Regions from separate parts of the Gordonia otitidis genome, predicted to be linked through region 1. Evidence: predicted binding sites of a transcription regulator. Region 1 holds the regulator's gene; each other region holds the start of a gene.
The links. Region 1 encodes LexA, which represses DNA repair genes until DNA is damaged. Its sites were predicted from a motif close to CGAACANNTGTTCG; they were not measured.
Positions count from the first base shown of each region.

Region 2: LK459_RS14580 (HNH endonuclease signature motif containing protein) is a predicted target of LexA. The motif match lies at 4,511-4,524, and genes of this name have one in related genera.
Region 3: LK459_RS17175 (HNH endonuclease signature motif containing protein) is a predicted target of LexA. The motif match lies at 4,885-4,898, and genes of this name have one in related genera.

Region 1 is NZ_CP085974.1:5,031,405-5,038,612, forward strand. It holds gene hrpA (ATP-dependent RNA helicase HrpA) at 1-2,893, shown strand, start outside; partial or broken gene nrdR (transcriptional regulator NrdR) at 3,014-3,448, opposite strand; gene LK459_RS22775 (LysM peptidoglycan-binding domain-containing protein) at 3,594-4,196, opposite strand; gene lexA (transcriptional repressor LexA) at 4,515-5,162, shown strand; gene ptsP (phosphoenolpyruvate--protein phosphotransferase) at 5,190-6,905, opposite strand; gene LK459_RS22790 (DeoR/GlpR family DNA-binding transcription regulator) at 7,103-7,208, shown strand, end outside.
Region 2 is NZ_CP085974.1:3,178,659-3,185,866, reverse strand. It holds gene LK459_RS14595 (sugar transferase) at 1-197, opposite strand, end outside; gene LK459_RS14590 (IS1380-like element ISGbr1 family transposase) at 1,195-2,571, shown strand; gene LK459_RS14585 (vWA domain-containing protein) at 2,685-3,827, opposite strand; gene LK459_RS14580 (HNH endonuclease signature motif containing protein) at 4,540-5,772, shown strand; gene LK459_RS14575 (thymidine kinase) at 6,053-6,709, shown strand; gene LK459_RS14570 (DUF4012 domain-containing protein) at 6,816-7,208, opposite strand, start outside.
Region 3 is NZ_CP085974.1:3,763,143-3,770,350, forward strand. It holds gene LK459_RS17150 (alpha/beta hydrolase) at 1-319, opposite strand, end outside; gene pgm (phosphoglucomutase (alpha-D-glucose-1,6-bisphosphate-dependent)) at 390-2,030, shown strand; gene LK459_RS17160 (DsbA family protein) at 2,149-2,898, shown strand; gene LK459_RS17165 (YczE/YyaS/YitT family protein) at 3,041-3,868, shown strand; gene LK459_RS17170 (DUF1269 domain-containing protein) at 3,977-4,567, shown strand; gene LK459_RS17175 (HNH endonuclease signature motif containing protein) at 5,108-6,922, shown strand; gene LK459_RS17180 (aminotransferase-like domain-containing protein) at 7,075-7,208, opposite strand, start outside.

The DNA of each region.
Region 1 (7,208 bases):
CGTGTTGTCCACCAACGTCGCCGAGACCTCGCTCACCGTCCCAGGCATCCGCTACGTCATCGACACCGGCACCGCCCGCATCTCGCGATACTCCGCACGCACCAAGGTTCATCGGCTGCCGATCGAACCGATCTCACAGGCCAGCGCGCGTCAGCGGGCCGGCAGATGTGGCCGCGTGGCACCCGGCACGTGCATCCGCCTGTACAGCGAGGACGACTTCGATTCCCGGCAGGCGTTCACCGACCCGGAGATACTGCGTACCGACCTCGCCTCGGTCATCCTGCAGATGGCATCGCTGAAACTCGGCAACATCGCCGACTTCCCGTTCGTGCAACCGCCCGATGCGCGCGGCATCCGCGACGGCATCGGCATTCTCACCGAACTCGGTGCGATCACGACGACCGACAAGACCGACACCACCCCACGCCTCACACCTGTCGGACGCACGATGTCACGCATCCCTGTCGAACCGCGCGTGGCGCGAATGCTCATCGCCGCGCACGAATCCGGTTGTCTCGCCGACGTACTCGTGATCGCTGCCGCGTTGTCCATCCCCGATGTCCGAGAGCGTCCGGCGGATCACCGCGAGGCCGCCGACGCAGCACACAAGCGGTTTGTCGTGCCCGGTTCCGATTTCCTGGGGTATCTGAGTCTGTGGCGCTATCTGCAGGACAAGCGACAGGAATTGTCCGGCAACCAGTTCCGACGTACCTGCGAGCGCGAATTCCTGCACTACCTGCGCATCCGTGAGTGGCAGGATCTGCACCGGCAACTGAGACGCATCGTCGACGACCTCGGGTGGTCGACACAGGCGGTCGAGGTGACGGTTGAGTCCGACGACGGCGCGACGTCGCAGCATTCCGATTCGATCCACCGTGCGATACTCGCCGGTCTGCTGAGCAACATCGCGGCGCGTAACGCCGAGGGGCGCGAGTACACCGGCGCGCGCAACACCACCCTGATGATTTTCCCCGGGTCGACGCTGTCCAAACGACCACCCGCGTTTCTGATGGCGGCCGAGATACTGGAGACCTCACGGCTGTTCGCGCACACCGTGGCGGGCATCGACCCGCTGTGGGCCGAACGACTCGCAGGTGACCTGGTCAAGCGCACGCACAGCGAACCGCACTGGTCGTCGAAGCGCGGCGCGAGCATGGCCTACGAACGGGTCACGCTCTACGGCGTTCCGCTGGTGGCCCGACGCCGTGTCGACTACGGCCCCATCGATCCGGCCGCCGCGCGCGACATGTTCATCCGACACGCCCTGGTCGAAGGCGATTGGAAGACGAATCACGCGTTCTTCGAACGCAATCGAGCGCTTCTCAGCGACGCCGCCGAAGTCGAACACCGTGCCCGTCGCCGCGATGTGGTGATCACCGAGGACCAGCTGTTCGAGTTCTACGATCAGCGCATCGGCACCGAGGTCACATCCGCGCGTCACTTCGACACCTGGTGGAAGAAGGCGAGGAGATCCGATGCGACACTCCTCGACCTGACTCCAGAGGACGTGGCCGCAGACGTCCACGTCGCGGACGCCGACTATCCCGGAGCGTGGCAACAGGGCGACACCCGGTACCGCCTGCGGTACAGGTTCGAGCCCGGCGCGCCGGACGACGGTGTGTCGGTACTGATTCCGCGTCCGCTACTGCGCCACGTTCGCCCGGCGGGCTTCGACTGGCTGGTACCGGGGATGCGCAGCGAACTCGCGACCGAGCTGATCAAAACGCTGCCCAAGCCCATCCGAAAGACGATGGCGCCCGCCCAGCGGTTCGCCGACCTCGCGCTGTCGCGGCTCACTCCGCGCAAAGAGCCACTGACCGTCGGCCTCGCCCGGGAGTTGTCGACGATCACCGGACATCCGATCGCGCCGGAGGACTTCGCACCGGAACGCCTTCCGGCATACCTACGGATGAATTTCGTCGTGATCGACGAGAAGGAGGAGTCGGTAGCCACCGGTAAGTCACTCGCCGAACTGCGTACCCGTGTCGACGGCGACTCCCCACAGCCCGCGCCGCGTCGCACCTATTCGTCGTGGACAGCGGACGGGATCGGAACGCTCGACGACTCTGTCGTCACCACCGTTGCGGGGCAGCAGATCACGCGGTACCCCTCACTCGAGGTCGTCGCCGGGCCGGAGGGCACCCGGGGCGTCGCACGAACACTCGCCACCACCGACGCCCAGCGGCGCGCACAGCTGGGCGCCGCGGTCATCGAACTCCTCGATCACGCCATCGCGCCGCTGTCGCGCAAGATCAGCGCAGGACTCGATCCGTCGGACAGACTGGCGCTCAGTCAGAGCCCATACGAGAAACCCGACGCGCTGTATTCGGACTGCACCCGACGGGCTATCCGCGACATCGCGCCTGCCGCAGCCGACCTCGGATCGATACGTACACCGGCGGCCTTCGACGACCTCGTCGCCACGCTGCGTTCCCGAGTCGCCGCGGCAGCACCCGACTACTTCGCGCTCGCTGTTGCAGTCTTCCGTGAAATAGCACCGCTGCGCGCTGAGATCGACCGGCACTCAGGCCGGGTCGCGGCAGATGACGTCGCCGAACAGTTGGCCGACCTCGTCTTCGATGGATTCGTCCTCGCCACAGGCCGTGAACACCTTCAACACGTGCCGCGGTATCTGAGGGGTGCACGCCAGCGACTGGAGCAACTTCCCGCTGCCGCGGCGCGTGATCGGGACGGACTGGCCACCATCGACCGTGTCACGGAACGGTGGAACCAACGCCTCGCCCAACTTCCCGAGGCCAGGCGCGATGTGGTGAACGAGGAAGCACACTGGCTCGTCGAGGAACTCCGGGTGAGTCTCTTCGCCCAGAAACTGGGCACCGCATACCCGATTTCGGAGAAGCGAGCTCTACGAGCTCTGGACCGCCTCAGCTGACACCGCGGCCGGGGAGGTCGCCGCGTTCGAATCGTCGGGAGTGGCACCAGCGTGGTCGGCGTCGGGGCCACCCGGTGCGGCATCGTCGTCCGCGGTGTTTCGCGACCCGGTGAGAGTGCCCTGCAGGTCGTCGATCTCGCGCTGGAAGTCGTCAAGCGAGTCGAAGGAACGGTAGACCGACGCGAAACGCAGATACGCCACCTCGTCGAGGTCGCGAAGGGGTCGGAGGATGGCCAAACCGACCTCGTTGCTGGGTATCTCGGCGGAACCGGACGCCCGTACCGCATCTTCGACCTGCTGGGCCAGTTGCGCCAGGTCGTCTTCGTTCACGTGTCGTCCCTGACAGGCGCGGCGGACTCCGCGCATCACCTTTTCCCTGCTGAACGGCTCCGTGACCCCGTTTCGTTTCACCACGGCGAGCACCGCACTCTCCACAGTGGAGAACCGGCGACCACATTCACTGCAGGCGCGGCGGCGTCGGATCGCCTGTCCCTCGTCGGCGACACGCGAATCGACGACCTTGGTGTCTTCGTTCTTGCAAAACGGGCAGCGCATGTAGTCCTCGTGCAAATCTCGGGACGCATCGGCTCCGCAGGTCTCGACCCGGTCGATCGTCAGACGACCGACGGGCTCGAGACCGAGGCGGTGACCGTGTCGGTTTCCGACTGGACCCTGTGGCATCGAGAATACCGCCCTGTTCTCAGCGATAGGTCGGCGTGAGCAGGGGTTGCCCCACGCGCAGGCCACTCGACGGCAGATCATTGAGATCGACGATCTCGTCGATCACAGTCTGGCGAGGTACATCGGGTGCGACCCGCTGCGCGATCGAACTCAGCGAATCGCCCGCACGCACGTGCACGACCTGCGTCGACGTCGCTGTCGGCGTGGTGGCGCGCTGGTAGTCGGCACCGACGACACCGACGACCCAGACGGTCAGTGCGAGTCCGACGCCTGCGAGCACCGCCAACAGCGTCGCCCGCCGACGACGAGCGGCGGTCAACTCGCCGACTCCGCCGGCACAGCGAGTGCCGACCGGGCGTGCGGTCACCGCTGCCTGCGCAGGACGATTCCGAGGCGCAACGCCCGCGTGGGAGTTTCGGCCCGTCCCCCGCGCCGCACGGTCGGTGGTCACACCATGGCCCGTCGACACTCGTCGAGGCGCGGCACGACGCGCGGACGTCCGCACGGGCGTCGGCGCGAACGCGGACGTGGCCCTGGCCGTGGTCGGGGCCGGCGGGGTTGTCAGGGGGGTCTGCAGAGAGGACTCCGGGCGGGCGTCCAGGGGGCTCAACAGGGTGGTCATCGCTACCTCCAGTGCTCGATCATGCGTTCGATGAACGGATGTTCGAGTTCTATCACGGGGGTCTGACAAAGTCGTGCGACACGTCGAACAAATGTTTGATGTTGTCGGAGGCCTCGGATAGTCTCGGCGCCAGATGATGCACCGCGGACCGGTCTCGACACGACCGAGCCGATTCCCGAGCAGCGGTACCCCGACCACAGCACACATCCGGAAAGGACGGATTCGATGACAGAGAAGTCACGGCGCGGCCCGTCGGCGCCGAAAGGCAGCGGTCGCGGCGTCGCCGCCAAGAAGAGTGGGGGTGATGCCGAACCGCAGATCGATCCGGCTGCCGCCGAGGCATCACTGACGGATCGGCAACGCGGCGTTCTCGACGTGATCCGCAAGTCGGTGCGCGAACGCGGCTATCCGCCCAGCATTCGTGAGATCGGCGATGCCGTCGGCCTCACGTCGACCTCCTCGGTCGCCCACCAGCTGCGCACGCTCGAACGCAAGGGTCTCCTCAAGCGTGATGCCAACCGCCCCCGTGCGGTGAACGTCTCCGAGGCTCCTGACGCGATGCACTCGGACGCGGTCAACGGAGATCTCCCCACGCCCACCTTCGTTCCGGTTCTCGGACGGATCGCGGCCGGCGGGCCGATCCTCGCGGAGGAAGCGGTCGAAGATGTGTTCCCGCTGCCGCGCGAACTCGTCGGCGAGGGCTCACTGTTCCTGCTCCGGGTGGTCGGCGAATCGATGATCGATGCCGCCATCTGCGACGGGGACTGGGTGGTGGTTCGTCAGCAGAACGTCGCCGACAACGGCGACATCGTCGCGGCGATGATCGACGGCGAGGCGACAGTGAAGACCTTCAAGCGCAAGGACGGACACGTGTGGCTGATGCCGCACAATCCGCTCTTCGATCCGATCCCCGGCGACGACGCCGCCATCCTCGGCAAGGTCGTGACGGTGATGCGACGGGTCTGACGCCCGTCGATCATCGCGTGCCGCTCCTCAGTCGTCGAGGTGCTCGGCGGCCGCGCGGCGGGCGAGAGCCGGGCTCGTGGTCTGGAGTACTGCAGCGGCCGCTGCCCGACACTGGTCGAGTGTCACCGTCGACAGCTTTGCTCCCACCGCGGGCGTTGCGGCCGGAGCAGCCGACAACGAGGTGACACCGAGTCCGACGAGCACACACGCCAACGCCGGATCGGCCGCTGCCTCACCGCAGACTCCCACAGGCTTGTTCAGCTCTGCCCCGGCATCAGCGACCTGCGCGATCAACGCGAGCACGGCGGGTTGCCACGGATCGGTCAGTTCGGCCAGTTCCGCGGACATGCGGTCGGCGGCCATCGTGTACTGCGTCAGGTCGTTGGTTCCGATCGACACGAAGTCGACCTCGGCCAGGATCGCCCGAGCGAGGATCGCCGCTGCGGGGATCTCGATCATCACGCCGGCAGTCAGACCACGTTCGCGCACCATGCCCGCGAACTGTGCAGCCTCCGCGGCGGTGGCGATCATGGGCGCCATCACCCAGGGCCGCGACCCCGTTTCGGTCGCGGCGCGTGCAATCGCATCGAGCTGTCCGCGCACGATCTCGGGGTGATCCGCGGCGATCCGGTTGCCCCGCACCCCGAGCGCTGGATTCGCCTCGTCGGGGTGCTCGATGAACGCCAACGGTTTGTCCGAACCCGCATCCAGCGTCCTGATGACGACCTTCTGGCCATCGAACGCATCGAGCACGTCGCGATAGAGTCGCGTCTGCTCGTCGACGCTCGGCTCGTCGCCCCGGTCGAGAAACGCCAACTCGGTGCGGAACAACCCGATCCCCTCGACCGGCGCATCTGCAGCGCTTCGCGCCGACGCGCCGTCGGCGACATTCGCAAGGATCGCCACGTCGACGCCGTCGGCGGTCCGCCCGGGTCCACTCCACGCGGCGACCAGCGCAGCCTCTGCAGCGCCACGCTCGACGAGTTCCCGAGCCGAGGCGGGATCGGGTTCGACGACAACCGAGCCCGCTGCGCCGTCGATCAACACCTCTGTACCGGAGGTGATCTCACCGAGTCCGGCCACGGCGACCACGCACGGGATACCCAGTTGCCTCGCGATGATCGCCGTATGGCTCGTCGGCCCGCCCAGCCGTGTGACGAGGCCGACGATGACCGTCGGGTCGAGGCCCGCGGTGTCGGCGGGAGCGAGATCGTCGGCGAGCAGGACCGATGGTTGCGTGGGGGTCGGGATTCCCGGCTCGGGCTCGCCGAGGAGTTCAGCGACGACGCGATCTCGCACATCGTTGAGGTCGGTGATGCGTTCGGCCATCAGCCCACCGAGTTTGGCGAACATCTCGGCGAAGGTCTGCGTCGCGGCGACGACTGCCGCGGGCGCCGGTGTACCGGCGGCGACGAGCTTGTTGGCCGCGCCTATCCACCCCCTGTCCTCGGCCAGACCAGCGGTCGCATTCAGCACCTCTGCCGCGGCGCCCGACGCGTGCGACGCGCGGTTGCGCAGTCGGCCCGCCACCGTTGCGGCGGCGGCCGCCAGCCTGTCGGCCTCGGCGCCGAGGTCGTCGTCGGCGAGACTTCGGTCGGCCCCGAGTAGCCGATCGTCGTGTTCGACGCGGCCACCTGGCCACAGCGCGGGGCCGTAGGCGTATCCCGCGACGACGGGGGTTCCCGTCAGTTCTCCCTGTCCATTCATTGAGACCCGATCGTCCGATACCAAGTGATTCTCCATGTGTGACTACCGCCTTCCGGGTCCATCTGCCGGGTGAGTGGTGCTCACTGCCGACATGTTCTGTGATCAAAGTTACTCCGAACGCTTGACTTGTCAACACAGTCGGGCGTAAAACCAGATATATCAACATTCAAAACAACAGAAACTCACAGCCGGGCTTCCGACGTGAGAGCCACACCACAGATCGGAGACGACAGGTGTACGCCGAAGAGCGACAGCGGGCAATAGCGGATCAGGTGCGCACGCACGGCCGCGCCTCCGTGACCGCGTTGGCCGACAGGTTCGAGGTGACCAGCGAGACGG
Region 2 (7,208 bases), 1.9 Mb from region 1:
AGCGTCTGGTAGACGCGGAGGGTGAGCAACCATGCGAAGCACAGGACCACCGACACGAGAAGGACGGGGTGCCCGCTCACTCCACCGAAGCTCTCGCCTGCATGTCCAGGCCCGAATCGTATTCTCTGTGCGGCGAATACCGCAGCGACCACGACGACGACGTCTGTACATGCGATCGATACGAGGTATCGCCTCATCCATGACGACGCATTGATTCTGGCTGCCACCCGGACTGGGCGACGTCGCACGTCGGGTATCTGAACAGAACCGGCTCTCGCGATCGCGGGCCCTGTCGGGTTTCGTGGCTGGATCACGTCTCCCCCAATGAAGATTCAATCACTTAGTAGAACTGGGGGATTGCTCGCCTAGATGACGGACTCGCCCAGTCACGTCGAACCGCATCGGTGGTGCGGCTTCTGGAATACCTCGAGACCTGTTCGCGGCACTGCCTCTTCACAGCGCTCAGCCAGAATACACATCTTCTCGTCACCTACGACCGTCATCACGAAAATATCTGACCACCACCGACGCGGTCCACACTCCCCGAGCCCGGCGGCACTCGTTGCGAGCCACCGTTCGATCATGATGCTGATCAGTTATCACATTGCCGCACAAGGTAATACATCATATTTTACGCGTATGCGCGGAGTTGCCGAACCATCGCCGCACGGCCATGAAAGGAGCATTTCGACGTCGCGCCCCCTAGGTGCCAAGACAACTCATGTCCTCTGATCGACTGTAGCGAGCATCGATCGTTCGATGTCCCCCTTTTAGGTGTCACCAGAACGGTGGTCACTTTCGAATACCGGGAAAGCCCGAGAACTAGCGCACCTATTCGGACCATGACGACACGCGGAGATTTCGCACTGAGAATACTTAGCCTGGCTCACCTATAAGCCTCAGTCGATTGATATACGCGGAATTTCGCTCGCTATTCGTCTGTGCCGATTGAGGTTTCAGGTACTGCGCAAGAGCTACATTCGAATAGAGGACAACAAAGTCTTGCCTAACAAGGCTCCAATACGCCTATCATCTCGTGCACCGGATTCTTCATCCGAGGGCCGGGGGTGTTTAGCCTCGATCCACCGATTTGCTTGTGATCGGTCGGTGAGGGATAAACGAAATGCCCTGTCTGAGTGACAGAATGGGACTTCTCTAGGGTTCCATCCACACACACAGGAGGGCATGTCGTAGATGCGATTGTCTCACACTCACCCGGTCCGGTCTGCATCCTGTGACGATCCGAATCTCCTCGCCGCTGCGGGGGTGGTGCCGGTGATGGCGCTGGCCGAACGCGCCAGCCTGTCGGAGTTGGCCCGCGAGCATCTGAGCGTGCCCACCGACAAGGGCGCCCATCCGGATCGGAAAATGTTTTCCCTGGTGGCGGGGATGGTGGCGGGCGCCGACAGCATCGACGACATGGCCGTGTTGCGACACGGCGCGATGGGCAAGGTGTTCGACCATCCTTACGCCCCGTCGACGTTGGGATCGTTTCTTCGCGAGTTCCGGTTCGGGCATGTCCGCCAAGCCGATGCGATCGCCACCCGGCTGTTGGCGGGACTGGCTCGCCATACTCCGGTGCTGGCGGGGATCGACGGGCCGGTGATGATCGATATCGACGACTCGATCATCGAGGTCCACGGCCCGGCCAAGCAGGGCGTCGGATTCGGCTACACCCGAGTGCGTGGGCTGAACTCGGCGATCACCACCCTCACCTGTGGTGACGGTGCGCCGGTGATCGCCGCTCAACGCCTGCGCAAAGGGGCGTGTAACTCCGCGCGCGGGGCGCATCGGTTGATCGCCGACACCCTGGCCACCGTGCGGCGGCTACGGTCGTCCGATGCGTCGGGACCGATACTGCTGCGAGCGGATTCAGCGTTCTACGGCCATCGCGCGATCACCACCGCGCTCCGGGCCGGTGCGCAGGTGTCGGTCACCGTGCGTCAGGATTCCCACGTCCGAGCAGCGATCAGCGAGGTACCGGCAGATGCATGGACGCCGATCGAGTACACCGACGCCGTCTTCGACGAAGACAGCGGCCAGTGGGTCTCGCGGGCCGAGGTCGCCGAAGTACCGTTCACCGCGTTCACCTCCAAAGCCAAGCGCCTGCAGGTATCCGGACGGCTGGTGGTGCGCCGTATCCCTGACTTCGCAGCCGAGGGAGACGGCTTGTTCGACGTGTGGCGGTTTCATGCGTTCTTCACCACCAGCGACCTGGACACCGTGACCGCCGACAAGACTCACCGCGGTCATGCGATCATCGAGCAAGTCCACGCCGACCTCAAAGCCTCCGCATTGGCGCATCTGCCCTCGGGAAAGTTCTGCGCGAACGCCGCATGGCTGGTGTGTGCGGTCATCGCGTTCAACCTGACCCGCGCCGCAGCCTGTCTCGGTGGACAGCGTCTGGCGAAGGCGACTACCTCCACCATCCGACGCACCCTGATCTGCATACCCGCTCGAATCGCGTCCTCAGCGCGGCGCATCACGATGCATCTACCCGCCCGATGGCCGTGGGAACGCGAGTGGAACCTGTTGTTCAACAACACGATCAAACGACAACACTCAGCCTGACCCCTAACCATCGGCCAGAACCGGCCCCGACACGAAACCCAGTGAAACACGCCGACACCAGAGATCGGCGACTCACCCACGCCCACCGCCACCCCGAACATACACAACACATTTCACGAGACATCAAAAAGCCGATCGGTGGATCGAGGCTTAGTCGGCGCTGTCCGCTGCGGCAAACAGTTGCACAGCACGATGGTCCGAACCGAACCTGTTCTCACGTTCCCCGAGAAGACGATCCGCAGGGCTATACCCGCAGACTCATCCGCCGCGAAATACGCAGTCGACGAGCCCTCGTCGACTTTTACAGGCTCTCCGAACAGCTCGATCACCCGGCTCATCGGCGTACCCGCTTGGATCCCGTCCACCGTCGACGCGTTGGTGGGCCTAATCTCGGTCAACGTCTCGTCGTCGAAGACCCAGTCACAGTCCTTCCACCGCACCACCACTTTGTCGCCTTCGCGAGAGCCACTGGAAAGTTCGGGGAAGGAGGGATTGGCGTCGCGGATCGCTGCCTGCGATTCGCCGATCTTGATGCCGGCGAGGCCGGTGTTGGTCAGTTTCTGCGCCGCAGTGTCGGCGTTGCGCGCGGCGTCGATTCGCGACGACAGTTGCGCTGCGTTGTCGGCGGTGACGAAGACTCCACCTGCCTCGCGGGCTATGCACTCCAGCTGCGCGTCGGATGATTTGAACCCGATCGTGCTGATCGAGACATCCGGATGCTCGGCTCGCAGTGAGCGAGCGGTATCGCATGGATCGGGCTGGCAGGTCGACTCGCCGTCGGACACCAGTACTACCGACCCACCTCCCGAACCGAGTGTCTCGACGCCCTCGACGAGCGCGCGGGAAAGCGGGGTCCACCCGAGAGCCTGGATGCCGTTGATCGCCTGGACGGCTTCCGCCTTGTTGATCGGCGCGGTACGGATCACGGTCGATACGTCCGTGCAGCCCTTGGTCTGTGGGGTCGTCCGCGCGTTCATGGTGTTCCCGTACGCCACGAGACCGAAGCGGGTCTGCGGTGCGAGGTCGTTGACGAAGGTGGTGACTGCCGACCGCGCGGCGTCGATCCTGGGACCGGGAGCATCCGCCGTCTGCATCGATTCCGAACCATCAAGAACCACTACGACCGGTGTCTTCTCATAGTTCGACGAAGGCGCCGACGACGAGCGTTGGACAGGCTGATCGGTCGTCGTGCCGCATCCGACGAGCATTACGCAGAGCAGGAACGAAGAAATCGACCACACCGCGGCGCGATTCATGGCTGCAGCGTAACCATGGCCGTCTGCGAGCAAGAGACCGATCTGCACAATTGGTACGTTCGGGTGAACGCCTGGGAATCACCGTCGGCGCGGATACTCACTCCACATTGACCGGTATCGCACTGCCGACGGAGCCGACTTCGCCGTCCTGCGCCGTACCGCTTGGGGCAACGCTGCGACGTCGCCTGTACCTTGCCTCCGTCGCCGCCGTTACCGCCGTTACCGCCGTTGCCGAAACTGAGGTCGCCGTTGCGGCCGAGCCGCGCGGCGCCCGGTTGCCTGATGCCGGATTTTGGACCCAGATCTGCAGTGCACTCAGCAGTCAGGGACCGCGCGCTGCGAATCTGTACTGCGTCGATTCTCTTGAGGCCAAAGCAGGTTTCGAGGCTGATCCGCCGAGAAGGCTCAGCAGGCAGGCAGCACCGGCTATGTGTACCAAAGACTCCGCCGTCCCAGCGTTTTCAACGGTTTCTTGTGCGGCGCACCCGTAGCCACGCATCGTCGCGTACACACGTCCCGGGTATCCAATACGTCTCGATTCGCCGCCTGCTGTGGATAACCTCGCTCGACGCCGCGATCGTGTCAGACCCAATCGTTAGAATGGTGGTGGGATCACTCAGGTCTGCGAATCATACTGTTGTGCAGCATGTTTCGCGGAATCTTCTTCTTCAAATCCCTTGACTCGAACACACGTTCTCCGCATAATGGACATATGCCACCCCTCCCCACCCTCCTTGACGAACTACGTGACATTCGTCTTGACGACGATGCCACCGGTCGCGAGATCCACGCCGCGACACAGACACTGATGACGATGCGCAATGTCATCGACCATGTGATCTCACTCCACGCTGCCGCAATGGACAGGCTCGGCGTCGCCGGACCGGGCGGCAAGACACGCGCGCTACTCATCGAGATGGGTGCCGCACCGGCGGTCGCAACACGCTGGCTACAACTCGGAACGGCGATGGCGACATTGCAACGCCTACCCGGCTACGTCGAGGACGGTGTGTTCTCCAGCGAGCACGCATCAGCGATGGTGTCCGGACTCGCACATATCGAGAAGCGTTCGGTAGAAAGACTTTCCGACGCCGAGCGACTCGACCACGAGCGCGCCCTCATCTCTCAGGGTCTGTCGGGTGCCAATCCACGAGAGATCGCGTTGGTGGCACGCGGTCGGGCCAACGAGCACGTTCGGGACCAGGGCGGGGTTCCCGCAGCAGAAGACCGAAGCATCAATTCGCTCTCCATCACACAGAACAGCGAGGGACGCGCCGAGATCCGGGGCGACGTCGACCTGATAATCGCCGAGAAGCTCACCAGCGCAATCGATTCACTCTCCGCCCAACGTCCCGAACCAGACGGCGCGCCGGATAGGCGGTCGACAGGGCAACGCCGCACCGAAGCCCTCGAACAGATTCTCGATCTCGCTGCCTCCATCGACACACCGTTCGTCACAGCACCCAAAACCAGCATCGCGCTATTGGTACACGCAGACACCCCCGAGCCTGCACGTCTTCCGTGGGTCGGCCCGGTCACCGACCTGACCGCGCGAGCGCTGGCATGCGACGCCTCACTCACGGAAGTCGTCATCGATGGCGAGACAGTGCCACTCGAGATGGGCCACACCAAACGACTGTTCCCACCACACCTGCGCAAGGCTGTCACGATCCGCGACGAATGCTGCATCAAATGCGGAGCGCCTGCCTCGTGGTCGCACGTGCACCATATCGAGCACTGGATCGATGGCGGCGCAACCAATCTCGACAACGGTTGCCTGCTCTGCCCGTCGTGCCACGCACAGATCCATGCCAGCGAGTGGGAAGTCGTCATGGGCCACGACCGCCACCCATGGCTGATTCCACCGGCCGGTGTGGACCCACACCGCACACCACTACCCGCTCGAAACCGAAGAACCATGCGACTCGACGACGTCGCCGCGTAGAAGTCGCCTAGCCCGCCCAGACCTGAGACCGCCAGTCCGTTAGAGCCCCAGTCAACTGCTTTCCACTCGACGCCTCGGCGTCGGATGCACGATCCTTGAGAACTCTATACATCGCCCAGGATGCCGTGGATACGACGGCACGGACCAGCTCACATCACCGACCAGGTCGACGTCGAGATGGGTCGTGTGCGCTATCAGGCATCCATCGGCCCCATTCTTCGACGCTGCGTAACCCGTGCGCGTGCAGCATCATGTGACGAGTGTTCGCCGATATGTAGGCATGATCGACGTTGTCGGCGCGGTTCGTTTCGAGGAGGTGCTGTGGACGTGGTGCGTGATGGGTGAGTCGGGGCGCCTCGTGTTCTACTACGGGCCGATGGGCGCGGGTAAGACCACCGTCGCCCTGCAGACACATTTCAACCAGAGTCAGCAGGGGCGTATCGGTCTACTCCTCACCAAACGCGACCGATCCGGCCTCCCGCTGGTTACCAGCCGCATTGGGCTCGTCGCCGACGCGATACTCGTCGACGACAGCACGAACGTCCACGACCTCGTCGACGGATTCGGCTCGCACCGCATCGACTACGCGGTGTGCGACGAAGCACAGTTCCTCACCAGTGCCCAGGTCGATCAACTCGCGCAGCTCGTTGACGAGCGTGGAATCGACGTCTTCGCGTACGGACTGCTCACGGACTTCCGTACGCGCCTGTTCGACGGTTCTGCACGTCTCATCGAGATAGCCGACGAGACTCATCGCATGCAGGCTGTGGTGCTGTGCTGGTGTGGCCGAACGGCTTTCATGAATGCACGGATCGTCGATGGCGCGATCGTCCGGTCTGGCGATGTCGTTGCGGTCGGCGACACCGCCGATGGTCCGATGCAGTACAGGGCGCTTTGCCGTAGACATCATCGCGAGGGAAAGCCCTTCGCAGACTGAGCCACTGTGCGTCACCGCCGCTACTGAACCATCAAGCCACCCGATCACCAGCTAGCAGGCCATTAGGCCATCAGACCAGGATCACCCGCAGTCCGGCGACACCGGCTCAGCCGCCGCACACCGGGACGTCGACCTTCGGTGTCGGGTTGTCCACGAGTGGCTGCACCGGAACCGCCGCTTCACCCTGAGCCGATGTCGGTTCGGTTGCAGTCACGGTGACCTCGACGCTCTTACCAGCGGGGATCGGCACCTGCGTGTAGACCACCGGGTGACCGTAGAGCTGCCCCTCGCTGTACAGAGCAGGCGCACCGTCGACCTTCAGCTCCTTGATGGTCGCACCCTTGGTGAGGGTGAATTGCACGTTGGCCAGGTTGGTGCCCTTGTCGACCTTCTCCTGAGGATTGCCCAGCACGCCGATCACGTAGTCGGGCAACGACAAATCGGTCAGCGTGTTGGTCAGCTTGATGGTGGCGGTCGAATCACGGGTGTCGCCCGAACA
Region 3 (7,208 bases), 1.3 Mb from region 1:
CGACCCGCGCGTCGGCACCGAGATGCGCTGCGACCCGGCCGCCCATCGAATGACCGATGAGCGCGACGGGCACCCCGGGGTGTTCCGAGGTGATCTCGTCGAGAGCAGCGCGCGCATACGGCATGGGGCTTTCCTGACCGCCGTTCCAGCCGTAGACCCTGTACCGAACCTGTCGAACGTCGACGACGCCACGGAAGCGGGCTCGGATAGACCACGTGAACGGGTACATCCGCAACGCTGTGCCCTGCGTTGGACTGAACGGACGGTAGCTGTGGTCGGTGCCGCCGGGGAGGACGAGCACGTTGAGTCGCGGGGTCATCGTCTCCAGCATGCCGCCCGCGGTACAAGTGACTGACGTCGACGCCCGGTTTCGGGCACAATCTAGAGATATGGCTTCCCCACGTGCCGGCACTCCGGCTCTGCCCGAAGACCTCATCGACGTCGACGCGGTGATCGGCGCCTACTACGACAAGGTGCCAGACCCGAACGACCCGGGCCAGCGGGTGGTGTTCGGAACGTCCGGGCACAGGGGATCGAGTCTCGACACCGCATTCAACGAAGCGCACATCCTCGCGATCACCCAGGCGATCGTCGAGTACCGGAAGGGTGCGGGTATCACAGGCCCGCTGTTCATCGGTTTCGACACCCACGCGTTGTCGGTTCCGGCGTGGCAGTCGGCTCTCGAGGTCCTCGTCGCGAACGGAGTGACGGTCTTCACGGCCGAGGACGACACCTACACCCCGACTCCTGCGATCAGTCACGCCATCCTCACATTCAACGCCGCCAACCCCGGTGTCGAATCCGACGGCATCGTCGTCACACCGTCACACAACCCGCCTCGTGACGGGGGGTTCAAATACGATCCTCCGTCGGGTGGTCCTGCCGACACTGCGACCACGACATGGATCGCCAACCGTGCCAACGACTTGCTCGCGGCGAAACTCGATGGCGTCGCACGTGTTCCGTTCGACAAAGCCCGACATGACGATCTGGTGCACAACTACTCGTTCGTCATGAACTACACCGACGGTCTGGCCTCCGTCGTCGACATGGAGGTGATCCGCAACGCGGGCATCCGGATCGGCGCCGACCCTCTCGGCGGCGCGTCGGTAGGGTACTGGGCGGCCATCGGATTCCGGTACAACCTCGACAAGCTGACTGTCGTGAATCCGACTGTGGACCCGACGTTTTCGTTCATGACACTCGACACCGACGGCCAGATCCGCATGGACTGCTCGTCACCGGACGCGATGGCGTCGCTCATCGATTCACGTGATTCGTACGACATCGCGACCGGCAACGACACCGACGCCGACCGTCATGGCATCGTCACGCCCGACGGCGGACTGATGAACCCCAATCACTATCTGGCCGTGGCGATCGACTACCTGTACACGCATCGATCCAACTGGTCGCCCGAAGCGGCGGTCGGAAAGACGCTGGTCAGTTCGAGTCTCATCGACCGTGTCGTCGCCGGGATCGGGCGCAAGCTCATCGAGGTCCCGGTGGGATTCAAATGGTTCGTCGACGGTCTGCTCGACGGCAGCATCGCTTTCGGGGGAGAGGAGAGCGCCGGCGCGTCGTTCCTCACATTCGACGGTGGTCCGTGGTCGACCGACAAGGACGGCATCATCATGGCGTTGCTGGCATCGGAGATCCTCGCGGTCACCGGCAAGACACCGTCGCAGCGCTACCGGGAGCTGGCCGCCGAGTACGGCGAATCCGCTTATGCCAGAACGGATGCACCCGCCACTCGCGAGCAGAAGGCCGTGCTCGCGAACCTCTCGGCCGACCAGATCACGGCCACCGACCTCGCGGGCGACCCCATCACCGCCGTGATGACAAAAGCGCCGGGCAACAACGCTCCCATCGGTGGGGTGAAGGTGACGACCGCCGATGCCTGGTTCGCGGCGAGACCGTCCGGGACCGAGGACAAGTACAAGATCTATGCGGAGTCCTTCAAGGGAGCCGATCACCTCGCGAGGGTCCAGGAGCAGGCGCAGGAGGTCGTCGACGCCGCCCTGTCCTGAAACGGTGGTGCTGTCGTGAATCGTCGGTGCGTTACGCTCGCCCCTGGTGCCCGCTGTCGATCGGTGGCGGGCACCGGCCTCGCCACCGGGGCGCGGCGAACACCACGAAGGATGATCTGTGACTGACAGGCGCAAGCCACGGCCCGCATCGACGTCGAAGTACCAGCCTCGGGCGACGTCGAGCACGTCGACCTACGTGCTGCCGGGAATCGCGGTCGTGGTGGTGATCGCGTTGGTGGTTGGAGGGGTGCTCTGGAACCGCAACCGCGACCAGGGCGGCACGGCCAACGAGCAGGTCCTCAATTCCAACGCCGCATTGATCATCGGTGCGCCCGACGCAAAGACGACGATCGACGTCTTCGAGGACTTCATGTGCCCCGTGTGCAAGCAGTTCGAGCAACAGTCAGGGCAGGCGATCGTCGGTGCCGTCGACGCCGGGAAGCTGCGCGTGCGGTATCACATGCTGAACTTCCTGAATCGTCAGTCGGCGTCGGGGGACTACTCGAGTCGGGCGGCGGGCGCGTTGCAATGTGTTGGCGCAGGCGAGAATCGCGAGGTCTTCTTCAAGTACCACACCGCATTGTTCGCGGATCAGCCCAAGGAGGGCAGCGACTCCGACCCGTCGAACGCCGATCTGTCGACGATCGCGGCCGCACAGGGCGCCAGTGCGGCGACGCAGAAATGCATCACCGACGGCGCCAAGGTCGCCGAGGGTGAGAAGGCAGCAGAAGAATCCCAGAACCAGCTCGCCAAGGCGACTGGTGGGCAGGTGGCAACACCGACGGTGCTCTCGGGCGGCGAACCCGTCAACGGAATCCTCGACGGTACCGGATGGCTCGACAAGCTTCTCGGCAAAGCGAGCGAGTGATCGCCTTGCCGTAATGGCAAAAGCACAACCTGCAGCGACGCGCACTCACAAAGATCCGAAATCGCTCGATCGTCGGCGTAGTGGTGGCACCCTTGGTATCACTTGTTATGAGGGGCTTTCATCCGAGGCGGTGACGTAAGCGATGGCCGGACCAGACGACAGTCGGGACAACACGCACTCCGATCGATCGGACAGACCAACGACAGGGAGCGCCGACGCCGCATCAGCCGACGCCCGGTCGACCAGTGCGGCGTCAACCGGAGCCACGGCGGCTGATTCGGCGCCGTCTGATTCCACACTCTTGGACGGCTACTACGTACGTCGAATCTTCTGGGCGTTGGTGGGCATAGCCGTTCTCTCCCTGGGGTCGGCCGTACTTCGCGTCGGCCAGGTCGGCGTCGACCCGTACACCGCCGCGAACATCGGCATCAGCAACACAATCGGGATAGATCTCGGTACGTACCAGTTGATCAGCAACGCGGTCCTGTTCATTCCGATGCTGTTGTGGGGACGTCAGTACATCGGGATCGGGTCGATCATGAATATGATCCTGGTCGGCTATTTCGTCCAGTGGTTCAGCGATTGGCTCGATCCTCATTTCTCCGACAACCCGGCAGCGTGGCAGAAGATGGTGATGTTCGCCATAGGCATCACGCTGTTCAGCTATGGCGCTTCCCTGTATATGACTTCGGCACTTGGCAATTCGCCTTACGACTCCGTCGCGCCGATCATCGTCGATCACTCCAATGCGCCGTATCGAGTTGTGCGCGTGATCCAAGATCTGTTCTTCGTGGTGCTCGCGGTGATCTTCCACGGCACCATTGGCGCGGGCACAGTGGTCACGGCGTTCTTCACCGGACCGTTGATCGAGACGTTCACCGAAAAGGTGAACAAACCATTGATGCGCAAGGACCTCACGGCCGCGAGTGCGAAAAAGTCGCGTGTCGTGATGGGCCGATCGCACTTCTGACACGGGCCAATCAGTCACCGCCACGGCGTTTCCGCGCTACGGTGGAAAAGCGGGCGCAGCTCGTGCGCGGGGGGACCGAGTCACCAACAGCGAAATGGAAGGCAGGACATGACCGAATATGTCGTAGCGATCAGTTTCCAGGAGAACTCGACCACCTACGAGGTGTACAACACCATCACCAACTCCGGCGCGTCGGTCGGACTGGTCTCTGCGGCGATCGTCCAACGCGACGATGCCGGACATCTGACGGTCACCGAGGGCGGCGACGTCGAGTCCGGTGACGCCACGGTCGGGGGCTCTCTCCTCGGCATGCTGATCGGCGTGCTCGGCGGCCCCCTCGGAGTCCTGCTCGGGTTCGGCCTCGGCGCTGCGGGCGGTGCGCTCGTGGATGCGAGCCGTTCAGACGATATCGACGACGCGATCACCGAGTTCGGCAAGACGGTTCGGCCGGGCGGGAACGCTATCATCGCGCAGACCGACGAGGCCGACACCGCTGCGCTCGACGCTCTGGTGACCAAGTACAACGGCGCAATCGTGCGTCGCCCGCTCGACGAGGTCCTGTCCGAACTCGAAGCTCAGCAGGACGCTGCAGAGGCAGCAGCTGATGCCGCGCGTAAGAAGATGCACGACGAGAAGAAGGCCGAGAAGAAGGAGAAGCGCGACGAGCGCGTCCAGAAGCTCAAGGCGAAGTTCTCGTGAGCTGAAACTCGTACTGACACAACGCGACCCCTTCGTTCATCGAAGGGGTCGCGTTGTGCTCTGAACAAGTTCTGGACTGCAGATTCTGGACCGCAAAGTGGGGCCGGACTCACGTGATGTGTATGCGTAATATCTTTCTTTACTTGTAATGCAGTGTGGCACAAAGAATAACGGCGAATGTTCGCTTTTCGTCCCGATCGCTTCTGTGTCGACGCATCCCCGACGACGTTCTGCAGCATCCGTGTCCAACAAAGATCGTGACCGTCGCCCACGTGCTCAGACCGACACCGAAACTTGTCGATGGGGTCGGCTAGTGTAGAACACATATTCGATCCAGGTGGTAGTTGTGGAGATGGCAGGCGGGGGTGACAGAGCGTGAACAGTGATCATGGCGGCGAGGCCGATGTTCGGGGTGGTGTCCGTGGTGACGACTCGACACCTGGTGACACTGGATCTGAAACCGGGTGCGCGCCTTCGTTGTTGGATGCTGCTGGGTTGGGTTCTGCGGTGGTGGGGTCGGCGGATGCTCAGGTAGCTGAGATGTTGTCGCGGTTGGCGTCGGTGGTCGATGAGTTGGGAGCCGTTGAGGTGTCGCAACTCTCGGATGCCGGTGTGGTCGAGGCGGCGCAGGTGGCTGAACGATTGGCACGCAGGACGGCTGCGGCGGTGACTGATCGGTTGGTGGTGGAGGCGTCGGATCGGAATCTGCCACACGCGTTGGGGTATCGGGATGTGCGTGGGTTTCTGGCGGATCGGTTGGGGGTGGGGGATCCAGCGATCCGCTCACAGATCATCACCGCGACCGGCTCGTTCACCTCGATCGTGGGTGAGGTGCGGGAACCGGCATGTCCAACGTTGGCACGGTATTGGGTTGATGGTCAGATCGCGCCGGCCCGCGCGCGGGCGGTGCTCGAGGTGTTGGATCAGATCCCCCATCAGATCCCGGCCGACGTGCGGGCGGCGGCCGAAGCGCAGATGGCTGGCTATGGTCTCGACTTCACGCCGCACGAGATCACCAATCTCGGTACCCGGTTGATGGCGCATCTCGATCCCGATGGCACGGTCACCGACGACACCGACCGCACACGACGTCGCCGGTTGTGGGTGAACCGGCAGGGTGCGGACCTGATGTCACGGCTGACGGCTGATCTCGATCCGGCGACCCGCGCCCGCCTGGATGTGGTGCTGGATGCGTGGGCCAAACCCGGCATGAACAATCCCGACGACGACACCTCACCTGTCGGGCCGGTCACGGCCGCGAACGCCGAACAGGTCGCCGAGGCCGCCGCGCGTGATCAGCGGTCGCAAGCGCAACGCAACCATGATGCGTTTTCCGCGTTGCTGGCGCGGGTGGTGGAGTCGGGCATGCTCGGCGGCACCCACCGCGGGTTGCCGATCCAGGTGATCGTGAAAACCACGCTGGCCGAATTGGAGGCACAGGCCGGGGTGGCACAGACCGCATCCGGGACGCTCTTGCCAATACCGGATCTGATCGAAATGGCCGCCCACTCGTCGACCGGGGTGCAACCGTTCCTGGCGGTATTCGCCGAGCACACCACCGTGCCGCTGTATCTGGGGCGGTCGAAACGACTCGCCTCGCCAGGTCAGCGGTTGGCGTTGTTCGCTGCCGAGGGCGGCGGCGCGTGTTCAGCCCCTGGCTGTACCCAGCCGGCGTCGCGGGTGGCGATGCACCACGCCGCCAAGGACTGGGCCGACGGCGGATGCACCGACATCGACCAGTTGGCACCGGCGTGCGACATGCACAATTCACGGGTCGGACCCAAGCCCGGCCAGTACACGACCCGCATCATCACCGACGGCCCCGATACCGGACGCGTGGCGTGGCGGCTGAACGCCGCCCCCGGCATGCCGCCCAACCCTGAACACGTCAACCGGGCCGCGGACGTGGCCGCCGACTTCCGCGACCACCTCACCACCACACGCGCCGAAACCACCACCGGCACCATCACCCACCCGGCAGACCGACGCCGCCGACACACACGCACAAGCACAGATGCTGCGGGCCCAGGTGTCGGCACAGGTGCGGTTGTTGATGCAGGTGCTGGTGCTGTGCGGGAGGATGTCGATCGCGGCGACGTGAGCGCGACAGGCGGTCGGGGCGAGGCGCCTGAGAATCGCGCCGGCCCAGCAACACCCATATCGATCAGCGTTGTCGAGCACCACGCACTGACCGTGCTGCTCGACACCACACCCGAGCGCGCCGTTGACCGACGCGTCGACATCACCTGGAACCCACCCCGACCACGCGACCCCGACCCGCCCGACGGTGGCCATCCAGCTAGCGGTGACAACCCGCCCGGCGGCGTCGACCCGCCTCTGCCCGACGCGGCCTGACCGTCGCACTCCCCGGCAACCACAGCGCACCGGCACCCCGCCACCACACCTGGTGGCGGGGCGGGCGCATGTGTAAGCAGCTGTAGATGTGCGCAGAGCAGTGAGAGCTCAACGGCTCGGTGACCGACTGCGTCGCGCGTCGGGTGAGGCGCTCACACATCGTCGATTGCCGTGCGCAGTCGACGAACTGCCTCACGAAGTTCCTCCGGCGACAGCGTGGCAAAGCTGAGCCGTGCGAACTCACTCATGTCGGTGCTCACCGAGAATGCCGCTCCCGGAACGAAGG